DNA from 3 places in the Aeromonas sp. FDAARGOS 1409 genome. Region 2 is predicted to be linked to each of the others. Evidence: predicted binding sites of a transcription regulator. Region 2 holds the regulator's gene; each other region holds the start of a gene.
The links. Region 2 encodes LexA, which represses DNA repair genes until DNA is damaged. Its sites were predicted from a motif close to ANCTGTNTNNNNANACAGNT; they were not measured.
Positions count from the first base shown of each region.

Region 1 (4,169 bases), 830 kb from region 2:
TGGAAGTCCCCGAACGGTCGGTCACGCCGTCGGCGGTCTGACCGGATTCGACTGCCACCACATTAACAACAAGGCAATACACGAGAACAAAAAAAGCTAATGTTTAACATCTTTCAAACAATAACTATGGTTCTATTCCCGCCTATAATGATCGCTGTTTTATATCACCTTTATTTGATTGAAATCAATGTAAAACCACCGCCAATACATGCTTTTTCAAGGCAACTTACGAGCCAATTCATATTAATTGTGCGAACCGCATCACAAAAAACACACGAACATAAATTATTGATTTAAATCAATTTTATAAAGAAACAAAATAGTTTCAATTCTGTTAATCAAATAGTGAAAGCCATAAAAATCGCGCTCATTATTCCATTATTTAAAAAATGATGCGGCTCATCATGAAAGCAATTTAAAACCAGTAAAAACACATGTTTATGCGTATATCCCGCCTCAGGTAAATCATTACTTTATCTAATCAAAAGCCCATAGATTTTCTTGTTTGTTCCTCCCGGCAAGAGCTCCTACAATGCGCCTCGCAGTGAGGGCATACCTCTGGATACAGGCCGGTCATTCCGGGTTCCCGGTACGTATTCGATGAACATTTCGAACCTGTTTGTTGGGATTAATGATGAAAAAGTTTGTTGCCAAGACCATCCGTTACTACAAGCTTTCTTTCGTTCAACTCTATCAAATGAACCGACTCTGAGGCCTCGCGACGGCTCCTTTGTTTTTTCCCGACCGGCCTGCAGACGCCCTCACAGTCTGTGAACATCCATCCTGAATTGTCTTTGCCCACCGCATCCGCCGTGGGCTTTTTTTACACGCACAACAAAAAACCGCCTTGAGGGCGGTTTTTTCGTTCACATCGCGGCGCTTACTGCTCTGCCGGCCGTTCCAGGCCGAAGTGCGCATAGGCTCTCTGGGTCGCGATCCGCCCTCTGGGTGTACGTTGCAGATAGCCTTGCTGGATCAGATAGGGTTCCAGCACATCCTCGATGGTGTCCTTCTCCTCGCCGATGGCGGCAGCCAGGTTGTCGAGCCCCACGGGCCCCCCCATAAACTTGTCGATGACGGCCAACAATAGCTTGCGATCCATGAAGTCGAAACCCTCGTTGTCCACGTCCAGCATGTCCATGGCGCGGGCCGCAATGGGTCCGTCAATCCGCCCGTCGGACTTCACCTGGGCGAAATCCCGCACCCGTCTTAACAATCGGTTAGCAATGCGCGGCGTGCCCCGGGAGCGGCGCGCCACCTCTAGCGCCCCGTCGCTCGACATGTCGAGGCCGAGACAGCGGGCGCTGCGGGAAACGATGTCGGTGAGGTCCTTGACGTTGTAGAACTCCAGCCGCTGGACGATGCCGAAGCGATCCCGTAGCGGGCTGGTCAGGGAGCCGGCCCGGGTGGTGGCGCCGATCAGGGTGAAGGGGGGCAGGTCGAGCTTGATGGAGCGGGCTGCGGGCCCCTCCCCTATCATGATGTCGAGCTGGTAGTCCTCCATGGCCGGGTAGAGCACCTCCTCCACCACGGGGCTGAGGCGGTGGATCTCGTCGATGAAGAGCACATCGTTCGGCTCCAGGTTGGTGAGCAGGGCGGCGAGATCGCCGGCCTTCTCCAGCACGGGGCCCGAGGTGGTCTTGATGTTGACCCCCATCTCGTTGGCGACGATGTTGGCCAGCGTGGTCTTGCCGAGGCCGGGCGGACCGAAGATCAGCAGATGATCCAGGGCCTCCCCGCGCTGGCGGGCCGCCTCGATGAAGATCTCCATCTGGTCGCAGACGTGATCCTGCCCGGTGTAATCGGCCAGTTTCCTGGGCCGGATGGCCCGATCGATGATCTCGTCCTCGCGGGCAGCCCCTGCCGAGATGAGACGATCCGCTTCAATCATGGGCTACCTCACGCGCTGCATCCCCGCTCGCACCGGCGCGCGGCAGGGGGTGATCCGCTCTGTTCATGGTCACACTCACACCAGGCTGCGCAGGGATTCGCGGATGATGGCCTCGACCGACATCCCCTCGACCGCCACCTTGGTGACGATCTGGCTCGCCTGCTGCGGCTTGTAGCCGAGCGCCACCAGGGCGCTGGCCGCCTCCTCGCTCGCATCGGGGGCGCGCAGCGGGCTCTCCTTGGCAGGCAGGGCGATCTCGGCCGGGGAGAAGAGATCGTGGCTGACCCAGCCCTTGAGCCTGTCCTTCATCTCCACCACCAGCCGCTCGGCGGTCTTCTTGCCCACCCCGGGCAGCTTGACCAGAGAGCTTATCTCCTCGCGCTCGACACTCATCACGAACTGGGTGGCCGTCATACCGGAGAGGATCGCCAGCGCCAGCTTGGGGCCGACCCCATTGGTCTTGATCAGCTCGCGAAACAGCGCCCGCTCCTGCTTGTGATTGAAGCCATACAGCAACTGGGCATCTTCCCGCACCACGAAGTGGGTGTGGATCACCGCCTCCTTCCCCAGTTCCGGCAGATCATAGAAGCAGCTCATGGGCATGTGCACCTCGTACCCCAGACCCCCCACTTCGATCAGGACCTCGGGGGGTTGCTTCTCGATGATGACGCCTCTCAAGCGACCGATCATGTTCTCTTCCTCGCCACGCAGACTCTTTCCAAATTGGCCACTAGCATAAAGAATAACTGGATAAGTATCCAGCATAGGCCGCCCTCGGCCTCGCCCTCACCAGACTGAATTTAGCCCTTGGGCCACGAGGCTCGGCCTGTTAAAATTCCGCACTTGAAATTTTCCAGGGCCAAGCCGCCCGAACTAGCGAAGGTCTACCGCGATGCGTACCAGCCAATATCTGCTTTCCACTCTCAAGGAAACCCCCTCCGACGCAGAGGTCATCAGCCACCAGCTGATGCTGCGCGCCGGCATGATCCGCAAACTCGCCTCCGGCATGTACGCCTGGCTGCCGACCGGCCTGCGGGTGCTGAAGAAGATCGAGAACATTGTTCGCGAAGAGATGAACAATGCTGGTGCCATCGAAGTCTCCATGCCGGTGGTGCAGCCCGCCGAGCTGTGGCAGGAGTCCGGCCGCTGGGATGACTACGGTCCCGAGCTGTGCCGCCTGACCGACCGCCACAACCGTCCCTTCGTGCTGGGCCCGACCCACGAAGAGGTGATCACCGCCCTGGTGCGCTACGAGGTGAACAGCTACAAGCAGCTGCCGCTGAACCTCTACCAGATCCAGACCAAGTTCCGCGACGAAGTGCGCCCCCGCTTCGGCGTGATGCGCGGCCGCGAGTTCCTGATGAAGGATGCCTACTCCTTCCACATCGACAAGGACTCTCTGGTCGAGACCTACGAGAAGATGCACGCCGCCTACTGCGCCGCCTTCACCCGCATGGGCCTGAACTTCCGCCCGGTACAGGCCGATACCGGCTCCATCGGCGGCACCGGCTCCCACGAATTCCAGGTGCTGGCCGAGAGCGGTGAGGATCTGATCGCCTTCTCCGACAGCTCCGACTACGCCGCCAACATCGAGATGGCCGAGGCGCTGGCACCGGCGGGCGAGCGTCCTGCCGCGACCAAGGCCCTGGCCAAGGTGGCCACCCCGGCCGTGCACACCATCGATGAAGTGGCCGCCTTCCTGGCCGTGGCTCCGGCCGCCATCGCCAAGACCCTGCTGGTACTGGCAGAGGAAGATGAGCACGGCAAGCAGGCGGTCATCGCCCTGGTACTGCGTGGCGACCACGAGCTGAACGAAATCAAAGCCGAGAAGCTCTCTGGCGTTGCCAACCCGCTGACCTTCGCCAACGACGAGCAGATCAAAGCTGCCGCCGGTTGCGACGCAGGCTCCATCGGCCCGGTCGGCTTTGCCGGTCGCATCATCGTCGATCGCAGCGCCGCCCACCTGGCGGACTTCGTCTGCGGCGCCAACGAGACCGGCTTCCACCTGACCGGTGCCAACTGGGATCGCGACATCGCCGCTTACGAGGTTGCCGATCTGCGCAACGTGGTGGAAGGCGACCCCAGCCCCTGCGGCCAGGGCAAGCTGCTGCTCAAGCGTGGCATCGAAGTGGGCCACATCTTCCAGCTGGGGACCAAGTACTCCGAAGCCATGAAGGCGAGCGTGCTGAACGAGGGCGGCAAGTCCGTCACCATGGAGATGGGTTGCTACGGTATCGGGGTCTCCCGCCTGGTGGCCGCCGCCATCGAGCAGAACAAC
Region 1 covers NZ_CP077395.1:2,072,496-2,076,664, reverse strand. The annotation lists gene ruvB (Holliday junction branch migration DNA helicase RuvB) at 881-1,891, opposite strand; gene ruvA (Holliday junction branch migration protein RuvA) at 1,967-2,581, opposite strand; gene I6L39_RS09900 (proline--tRNA ligase) at 2,784-4,169, shown strand, end outside.
Region 1: the regulator LexA is predicted to act here: its motif matches at 2,636-2,655, upstream of ruvA (Holliday junction branch migration protein RuvA).

Region 2 (4,169 bases):
GCAGAGGGAGCGGATGAAGATGTCCCGGTTCAGGGCGAGCAGCCGCAGCAAGGCCGGCCACTGAGACCAGCGCCGCCAGGCATGCTGCCAGACCCCGGGAGAGAGACGGCGCAGATGGCGGCTCGCCAGCCAGAGCCCCACCGCCAGCGCGCTGTAGTCGGCCAGCAGGGAGGCGGCGGCCACCCCCTTCACCTGCCAGCCCAGCCCCAGCACGAACCAGGCATCCAACCCCATATTGACGAGGTTGCCCAGGATCAGCAGCAGCATGGGGCTGCGCGCATCCTGCATGCCCAGCAGCCAGCCCATGATCACCAGGTTGCAGAGCGCCGCCGGGGCGCTCCAGATCCGCACCGACACATAGTCCCCGGCATGGGCCTGTACCTCCGCCGACCCCCCGCCCAAGGTGATGATGGCCGGCAGGAACGGCAGCAACAGCAGCAGGAGTGCCAGCCCCAGGCCGATCGCCAGCCCCAGGGCACGGGCCAGGGTATCGAGCTGCCCCTCGGCGTTGGCGGCCCCCTGGGCCTGGGCGGTCAGGCCCGTGGTAGACATGCGCAGAAAGCCCAGCAACCAGAAGAGGAGGTTGATGAGGGTAGCGCCGACCGAGACGCCGCCGAGGAACCAGGCCTCACCGAGATGACCGATCACCCAGGTGTCCACCAGCCCCAGCAAGGGAGTGGTGACATTGGAAAACACCATGGGCAGCGCCAGGGCAAAGACGGCCCTGTGGCGGCCGGGATCCCTCAACCAGGGTGACATGGGCATGAGCAGGACGGAGGCTGCGGGATCACTCGTCGGCCAGTCGCACTATGCGTGCGAAGTCGGCGACCATGGCCTGCATGTCAACGCGGGGCACTTCCCCCGGCGCCACCTTGGGACGGAACAGGGCCACCAGCTTGCCCGCCGGGTTGATCAGCACTATCGAGGCCGAATGGTCTATCAGGTAATCCTTGCGTTCGCTCTCCACGATGGAATAGACCAGGCCCAGGTTGCGCACCAGGGGGAACAGGGCGCTGTGGGGCGCGGTCGCCGCCTTGAACTCGGGCTCGAAGAAGGCGGTATAGCTCTTGAGACGGGCGCTGTCATCCCGCTGGGGATCTGCCGAGATGAACACCACCTGGCTGTTGGGGGCGATTTTCTTCAAGCCGGGGTAGGCGGCGCGCAGGTCCGCCAGCGTGGTCGGGCAGATGTCGGGGCAATAGGTGTAACCGAGGAACAGGAAGGTCCAGTGTCCCGTCAGATTGGCGGGAGTAAAGGGTTGTGCATCCCCGTCGGTGAGGGTGAAGGGGTTGATGTCCCGCGCCGTCGGATAGTAGTCGGCCTGCTCCGGCAAGGAAGGCTGGCTCCAGTAATAGGCAGCCATGATGCTGACGATGAAGAGCAACAGCAGCAGGGAAAAGCGTGGTTTAACCATATGAAACAAACCCTTGTATTTATAATCAGCCCAGGAGCTGCACCTGGGAAGGGTCATTGTAACCCGCCCCGCCCCGTTTCTGGCTACCCCTTCGTCCGGATGGAGGGCCGCAGGGGCACCAGGATGTCGTGAGCGCTGGAAAGCAAGAGCCCCGCTCGGGGCGGGGCTCGTATCGGCCGGGATCAGGGTCGCAGCCTGCGCTGCGGCTGGGCACGTCTGATGGATGCGTGCAACGGGATCACGGGCGCCGTCCAGGGCGCATCCGGCAAGCCGATGTCGTGGTGACGGCGAAACAGACGAACCAGGCGGACGATCTTGTCTTTGGGACACCCCAGCCAGACGGTCCAGCCATCTCCCTTGTGATAGACCCAGAGCGCATAGAACCACGTCATCCGACTGCCCTTGATGAATCGGGTGATGGAGGATGCGGGCGCTGCGGCCGGCACCGGATCCCACGGCGAGCTTGAAGCCATACCTGTCCTCCTTGCTCAACAGGCCACGCCGATCAGTGTTACTGCCATCGGGAGGCAAGCCAACCACCGTCGCGTACTGACTGTACGAGTCGTCCAACTGCTGACGACTCTCCCTTCTTCCACACAGCCCCGGCGGTGATGCATCCCTGCAAAGCCGTCCAGCTGGCCGGTGGGGCGCTCTCGCCGCCATGGCGGTGACCATGAGGGTGCGAGCCTTATCAAAGGATATATCCGAAATGCGCTGTCTGTGGCGGGACTATTTGCGACGGACGACGGCAGCAGGATGGCGGGGATGGGCCACGAGGCGGGATGACGGAGACGGGGGCCAAAACGAAGGGGCCTCCCGCAGGAGGCCCCTTCGTCATGCCGGAGGCTTACATCCAGTCGGCGTTGCGAATGACGCCGACCGCCAGCCCCTCGATGGTGAGGTGCTGGCTGGCGAGATCCACCTCGATGGGGGAAAGTTCCTCGTTCTCGGGCAGCAGCCATACCTGGCTGCCCTTGCGCTGGAAGCGCTTGACGGTGACGTCCTCATCGAGCCGCGCCACCACCACCTGGCCGTTGCGCACCTCCTGGGTCTTGTGCACCGCCAGCAGATCCCCGTCCATGATGCCGATGTTCTTCATGCTCATGCCCTGCACCCGCAGCAGGAAGTCTGCCCGTGGATGGAACAGGGCGGGATCCACCTGGTAGTGGCTCTCGATGTGCTCCTGGGCCAGGATGGGCTCGCCGGCGGCCACCTTGCCGATGAGCGGCAGGCCGCTCTCTTCCGGCAAGGCCTCCTCTTCTTCGAGCAGCAGGCGGATGCCGCGGGAGGTTCCCGGCATGATCTCGATGACCCCCTTTTTGGCCAGGGCCTTCAGATGTTCCTCGGCCGCGTTGGCCGACTTGAAGCCAAGCTTCTGGGCGATCTCGGCGCGAGTCGGCGGCATGCCGGTCTCGTTCATGTTCGCCTTGATAAGCTCCAGCACTTCGGCCTGGCGGGGGGTAAGGGGTTTCATAGCATGGGCACCTGTCTTTTTATACAGCACACTGGCAGTATATACAGTGCTGTGGCCAAGGCAAGGCGTTGCTGACATTTGTCCCCGCCTTGTCGCAAAATGTGGCTCCCTCGCGCGCCGCCTTGGGACTCATCGTACCTCTCGGCGACAAGCCGCCGGTGATTTGCTATGCTCACGCCGCATTTTTTTGGAGAGCAGACGCACATGTCCCTTGGACAGAAGATTTCCAGAGCCATCCTGCAATGGCCGGTCAGCGGCTTGGTCAATCACAAGAGCCTGCCGGAAAATCCCATCACCGAGCTCAAGCTGGATCCGGCCAGACCCATCGTCTACGCCCTGAAAACCAGCTCGATCACCGACCTGATGACCCTGCAGCAGTGCTGCGAGGACCTCGGCCTGCCCGGCCCCTTCACGCCGCTGGAGCTGAACGGCCAACTGCTGCCGCGCTACGTCTGTCTGGATCGTCCACCTCCCCTGTTCGGTGCCCGCAACAAGCCGCTCCCCTTCCTGCAGGAGTTCCACCAGCTGCTGGACTTGCACAAGCAGGATCCGGCGCTGGACATCCAGGTGGTGCCCGTCACCCTGTTCTGGGGCCGCGCCCCGGGTCGCGAGGGGGAAGAGGCCTCCGGCTGGAACATCATCAGCAGCCTGGCACCGAACCGCCTGAAGAAGGCGCTGATCGTGATCCTAAAGGGGCGCGAGAACCTGGTGCGCTTCTCCCCGCCGCTCTCCCTGCGCCATATGGCGGACAAGCACGGCACCGACGAGGCCATCGCCCACAAGCTGGCCCGGGTCGCCCGCACCCACTTCAGCCGCCAGCAGCTCGCCGCCACCGGCCCCAAGCTGCCGAACCGCAACCTGCTGTTCAAACAGCTGCTGGATTCCAGCGTGATCCAGCAGGCCATAGAGGAAGAGGCCAGACGGGAAGGCATCAGCCTGGAGAAGGCGCAGAAGCGCGCCCACGGCTACATGGACGAGATCGCCTCCGACTTCTCCTACCGGCTGATCCGGCTCGGCGAGAGCTTCCTCGGCTGGCTCTGGAACAAGCTCTACCGCGGCCTCTCGGTCAACGGTGCCGAGAAGGTGCGCCAGCTGGCCCAGGAGGGCCACGAGATCGTCTACGTGCCCTGCCATCGCAGCCACATGGACTATCTGCTGCTCTCCTACGTCATCTACCACCAGGGCATGGTGCCGCCCCATATCGCGGCGGGCATCAACCTCAACTTCTGGCCGGCGGGCCCCATCTTCCGCCACGGCGGTGCCTTCTTCATCCGCCGCACC
Region 2 covers NZ_CP077395.1:1,239,196-1,243,364, forward strand. The annotation lists gene I6L39_RS05940 (MATE family efflux transporter) at 1-765, opposite strand, end outside; gene I6L39_RS05945 (SCO family protein) at 788-1,414, opposite strand; gene I6L39_RS05950 (hypothetical protein) at 1,597-1,887, opposite strand; gene lexA (transcriptional repressor LexA) at 2,262-2,888, opposite strand; gene plsB (glycerol-3-phosphate 1-O-acyltransferase PlsB) at 3,093-4,169, shown strand, end outside.

Region 3 (4,169 bases), 1.6 Mb from region 2:
CAACAGCTGTGTCTACTGCAACAGCCGCATGCTGTTTGGCCTGGCCAAGCAGGGCAACGGACCCAAGGCCCTGCTCAAGACCAACAAGAGCGGCGTACCCCTGACTGCCATCACCATCTCGGCCGCAGCCACCCTGCTGTGCGTGCTGATCAACTACCTGATCCCGGGCAAGGCCTTTGGTCTGCTGATGTCCCTGGTGGTCTCCGCCCTGGTCATCAACTGGGCCATGATCAGCCTGGCACACCTCAAGTTCCGCAAGGCCAAGGCCGCAGAAGGCGTCACCACCAAGTTCAAGGCACTGTGGAGCCCGTTTGGCAACTACCTCTGCCTCGCCTTCATGGCCGCCATCCTGGTGATCATGTACATGAACGACGGCACCCGCATCTCGGTCGAGCTGATCCCGGCCTGGGTCCTGGTGCTCGGCATCGGCTATCTGCTCAAGCAGAAGAGCCAGCGCAAGGTAGCCACCACCCTAGGCTAAGCATCACGCCCCTCCTATGCAAATGCCGGTCTGTGACCGGCATTTCTAATTAAAAAACGCCAATAATTCATACTGTTATTTTTAACGCTGATTCAATCCCCCCATTTATCCCCCCACTTGTTTTTCTAATGGTAAAATTCTGGCCTCTAGCCGAGGCACTACTGGACCCTCACGTGGAGGTATCGTGAAAGGCAGCTTTAGAGTGCATGTGTAGCAATACCTCAGGACCACCAGTATCGAAACCATTCTGATAAATACGCCGAGTTAAGTCAGGTCTCATGTAGAGATCATTCCACCATATGATGCTAAGCATACGCGCACATTTATTTCGTAATGCGAAGATCGCAGGTTCGACTCCTGTTTCCGGCACCACATATAGCAAGGCTAGCAGCGATGCGAGCCTTATTCATTTTTGAGGTTGGCTAACACTGGGCTAACGTCAGCCCTGGCATACAAGTGGCATCGGCCCTCCCATCAACCGCTCAGCATGCTGCTGTACCAGGTAGGTTCGCGCCAGTTCAGGGTCCTTGCATCCCAGCCAGGTGTCGTAGTCATCCGGCGACACGATGACCAGGCTACGCTTCTCGTCCCCTGGCTTGTGCATTCGCCGCAGCAGTGGGTGGGTGTCGGCATTGATGGTGAGCTGGGAGAAGCTGAAGGTATAGCCCTGCTCCTCCTGCCATGCCCGCCAGATGCCGGCCACTGCGAAGGGCATGCTGTCGGTCATGCTGATCCGCCAACGCTCGGCCTTGCCGCTCTCGTAGCAGGGCTCGAAGAAGCCGGTCATTGACACCAGGCAGAGATGCCCCTGCTGCCAGGCGTGGCGGTAGGTCGGCTTTTCACCCACCGTCTCGGCCCTGGCGTTCATCGTGGTGTAGTGCTTGTTGCCTGGCTGCACCTTCCTCTTCGGCACCATTCCATAACTGGCGATCAGCGCCTGCCGCCGTCCGTCTCGCTGGATCAGGATCGGGGCCTGGTAGTCCTGCCACACCTCCTCCTTCCAGTCGTACCCGGGGTCATCAACCCCGAAGTATTCCACCAGCACCGCCTTGGTGGGCGGGATGTAGTTGATGCACATGCGCAGCTCCTCCGTCGTATGAGAGCTCAAACTCACCAGATCAGTCTCTGCCAAGCATAATTGGCCGCGTCCCCCTTGCCCTGCCAAGACCCGAACGCCGACCAGTGATCTTTCCGGATCTCTCGGTTAGAATCACTGTATGTTCATACAGTGACTTTTGCCATGTTCCCCCACGCAACCGATGCACCTATCATAGAGCTCCCTTTATTTCTCACCCCTGCCGCCTGCGGGTTTCCCTCCCCGGCTCAGGACTATGTGGAACAGTCCATCGACCTCAACCAACACTGTGTCCCCCACCCGGCGGCCACCTTCTATGTACGGGCCAGCGGACACAGCATGGTCGGGGAAGGTATCAATGACGGCGATATGCTGATCATCGACCGTGCTGTCACAGCTCGCCACGGCGACATCGTGCTGGCCTGTCTGGATGGTGAGTTCACCGTCAAGATCTTGCAGTCCGACCCACCCGCACTACTACCGTCCAACCCGGATTTCTCCCCCATCATTCTGCAAGAAGGGCAGGAGCTGGATATCTTCGGCGTCGTCACCTTCGTTCTGCACAAAACTAGGCGAGGGTAGTCATGCCAACCGCCATTGCCCTGGTCGACGTGAACAACTTCTACGCCTCTTGCGAGCGGCTGTTTCGCCCCGACCTCAAGGGGGTGCCGATCGTTGTGCTCTCCAACAACGATGGCTGTGTCGTGGCCAGATCGGCAGAGGCCAAGCGGTTGGGGGTCAAGATGGGGATTCCCTACTTCCAGATCCGCGAGCTCTATGAAGAGCAGGGCGGCATCTGGTTCAGCTCCAACTACGCCCTCTATGGCGACCTGTCGAACCGGGTGATGACGACCCTGGAGAGCATGGCCCCAACCGTCGAGGTCTACAGCATTGATGAAGCGTTCATCGAGCTCAGCGAAAGTTGGGCCGGTGACCTGCTGGCCTATGGCCGCCAGATCCGCGAACGGGTGCAGCAGTGGACCGGCCTCACTGTCGGGGTGGGCATTGCGCCGACCAAGACCCTGGCCAAGCTGGCGAACTACGCCGCCAAGAAGTGGCCTGCCACCGGCGGTGTGGTGGATCTGCGTGATGAGGGGCGCCGCGCCAAGCTGATGGCCATCACCCCGGTTGAGGAAGTCTGGGGGATAGGGCGCAAGCTGACCGCCAAGCTCAACAAACAGGGCATCAACACCGTGGCGGATCTGGTGGGTGCCGACCCCAAGAGTCTGCGCCGACAGTATGGGGTCGTCGTCGAGCGCACCGTACAGGAGCTGAGGGGGATCCCCTGTGCCGAGCGGGAGCCGACAGCCCAGGCCAAGCAGCAGATCATCTGCAGCCGGAGTTTTGGTGAACGCATCACGGCGTTTGGCTCCATGCGGGAGGCGCTGGCCGGCTACATGGAGCGGGCCGTGGAAAAGCTCAGAGCAGAGGGCATGTGCTGCCGGCACGTCACCCTCTTTATAAGGAGCAGCCCCTTCTCGGAGCGAGAGACCTATTACAGCAACCAGATATCGACCCGGATGCAGACCCCCACCTCAGACACCCGGGACCTGCTTGCCCTGGTTGAACCGCTGCTGCGCCGTATCTGGCGGGATGATGTCCGCTATATGAAGGGCGGGGTCATGCTGGCCGACTTCACCCCGGCCAGCATGCACCAGGGAGACCTGTTCGCTGATCGGCAGCAGGATCCCCGCAGCGAGGCACTGATGAAGGTGATTGACCAGATCAATCAGGGAAGGCTGGGGAAGGTCTACTTCGCGGCCAGGGGCCGTGATACTAGAGAGTGGACGATGAAGCGGGAGCAGCTCAGCCCCCGCTATACCACCTGCATCAACGAGCTCCCCGCGGTGAAAGCATGAATATAACCAGCTTGGTCTACAGCTGCTGGTGAGACGCCAACTTAGCATCCTGTGCAAAGCGCTGATATGCGCCTTACTAACTGTACGTAACCATAGAATTACCCCAGTCACACTGACTTAGGGTGGACATTTTCTACGCGGGGCGAGAGCACACCTCGTTAAATCAAGTAACCAGCTCGATTTTTACTCATTAAACACACAACCCAAGAGTAAATAGCACTCGGCATTACTCCGCAGCGTGAGCGATATTCATACCGATTGATGCAATTTTGCTCTGCCTACTTATTTTTAGGTTAGTGTACTCTCACCCTGATTCTATACGTAACTAGTTGAAGGGCTGCGACACCTCACGAACTCAGAGTGGAACATAGTTGTTCGCTTTTATCGTCCGGCTCTTTTCGATATTAAGTTCGATCAGTTTGTTGACTTGGGTAGAGGTATGGATGCCAACCTTGCACCAGAGAGCAAAATGTTCGCAGTTAGCAAGCAGCAGATTGTACTCAGCAAAGCCCAAACATCGCTCAGCCCGACTTGCGCACTCTTCTCGCGAATAAATGTGATAATCATTGGTCGCGAACCAATTATAAAGACTCTTTGCGAACAAGCTGGAAGCGCCCGATGAAAACAACAAAGCCGGAACTAAGATAGCTAGATCTGAATTGGTTAAGAAGGTTATAACCCTTCCCAACAAACCCTGTTCTTTCTCACCAAAGCCCATCACATCGAACCGATCCGCATCTCGGATAAAATGACG
Region 3 covers NZ_CP077395.1:4,055,839-4,060,007, forward strand. The annotation lists gene I6L39_RS18880 (amino acid permease) at 1-481, shown strand, start outside; gene I6L39_RS18885 (SOS response-associated peptidase) at 921-1,559, opposite strand; gene umuD (translesion error-prone DNA polymerase V autoproteolytic subunit) at 1,722-2,138, shown strand; gene umuC (translesion error-prone DNA polymerase V subunit UmuC) at 2,141-3,415, shown strand; gene I6L39_RS18900 (lecithin retinol acyltransferase family protein) at 3,771-4,169, opposite strand, start outside.
Region 3: the regulator LexA is predicted to act here: its motif matches at 1,693-1,712, upstream of umuD (translesion error-prone DNA polymerase V autoproteolytic subunit).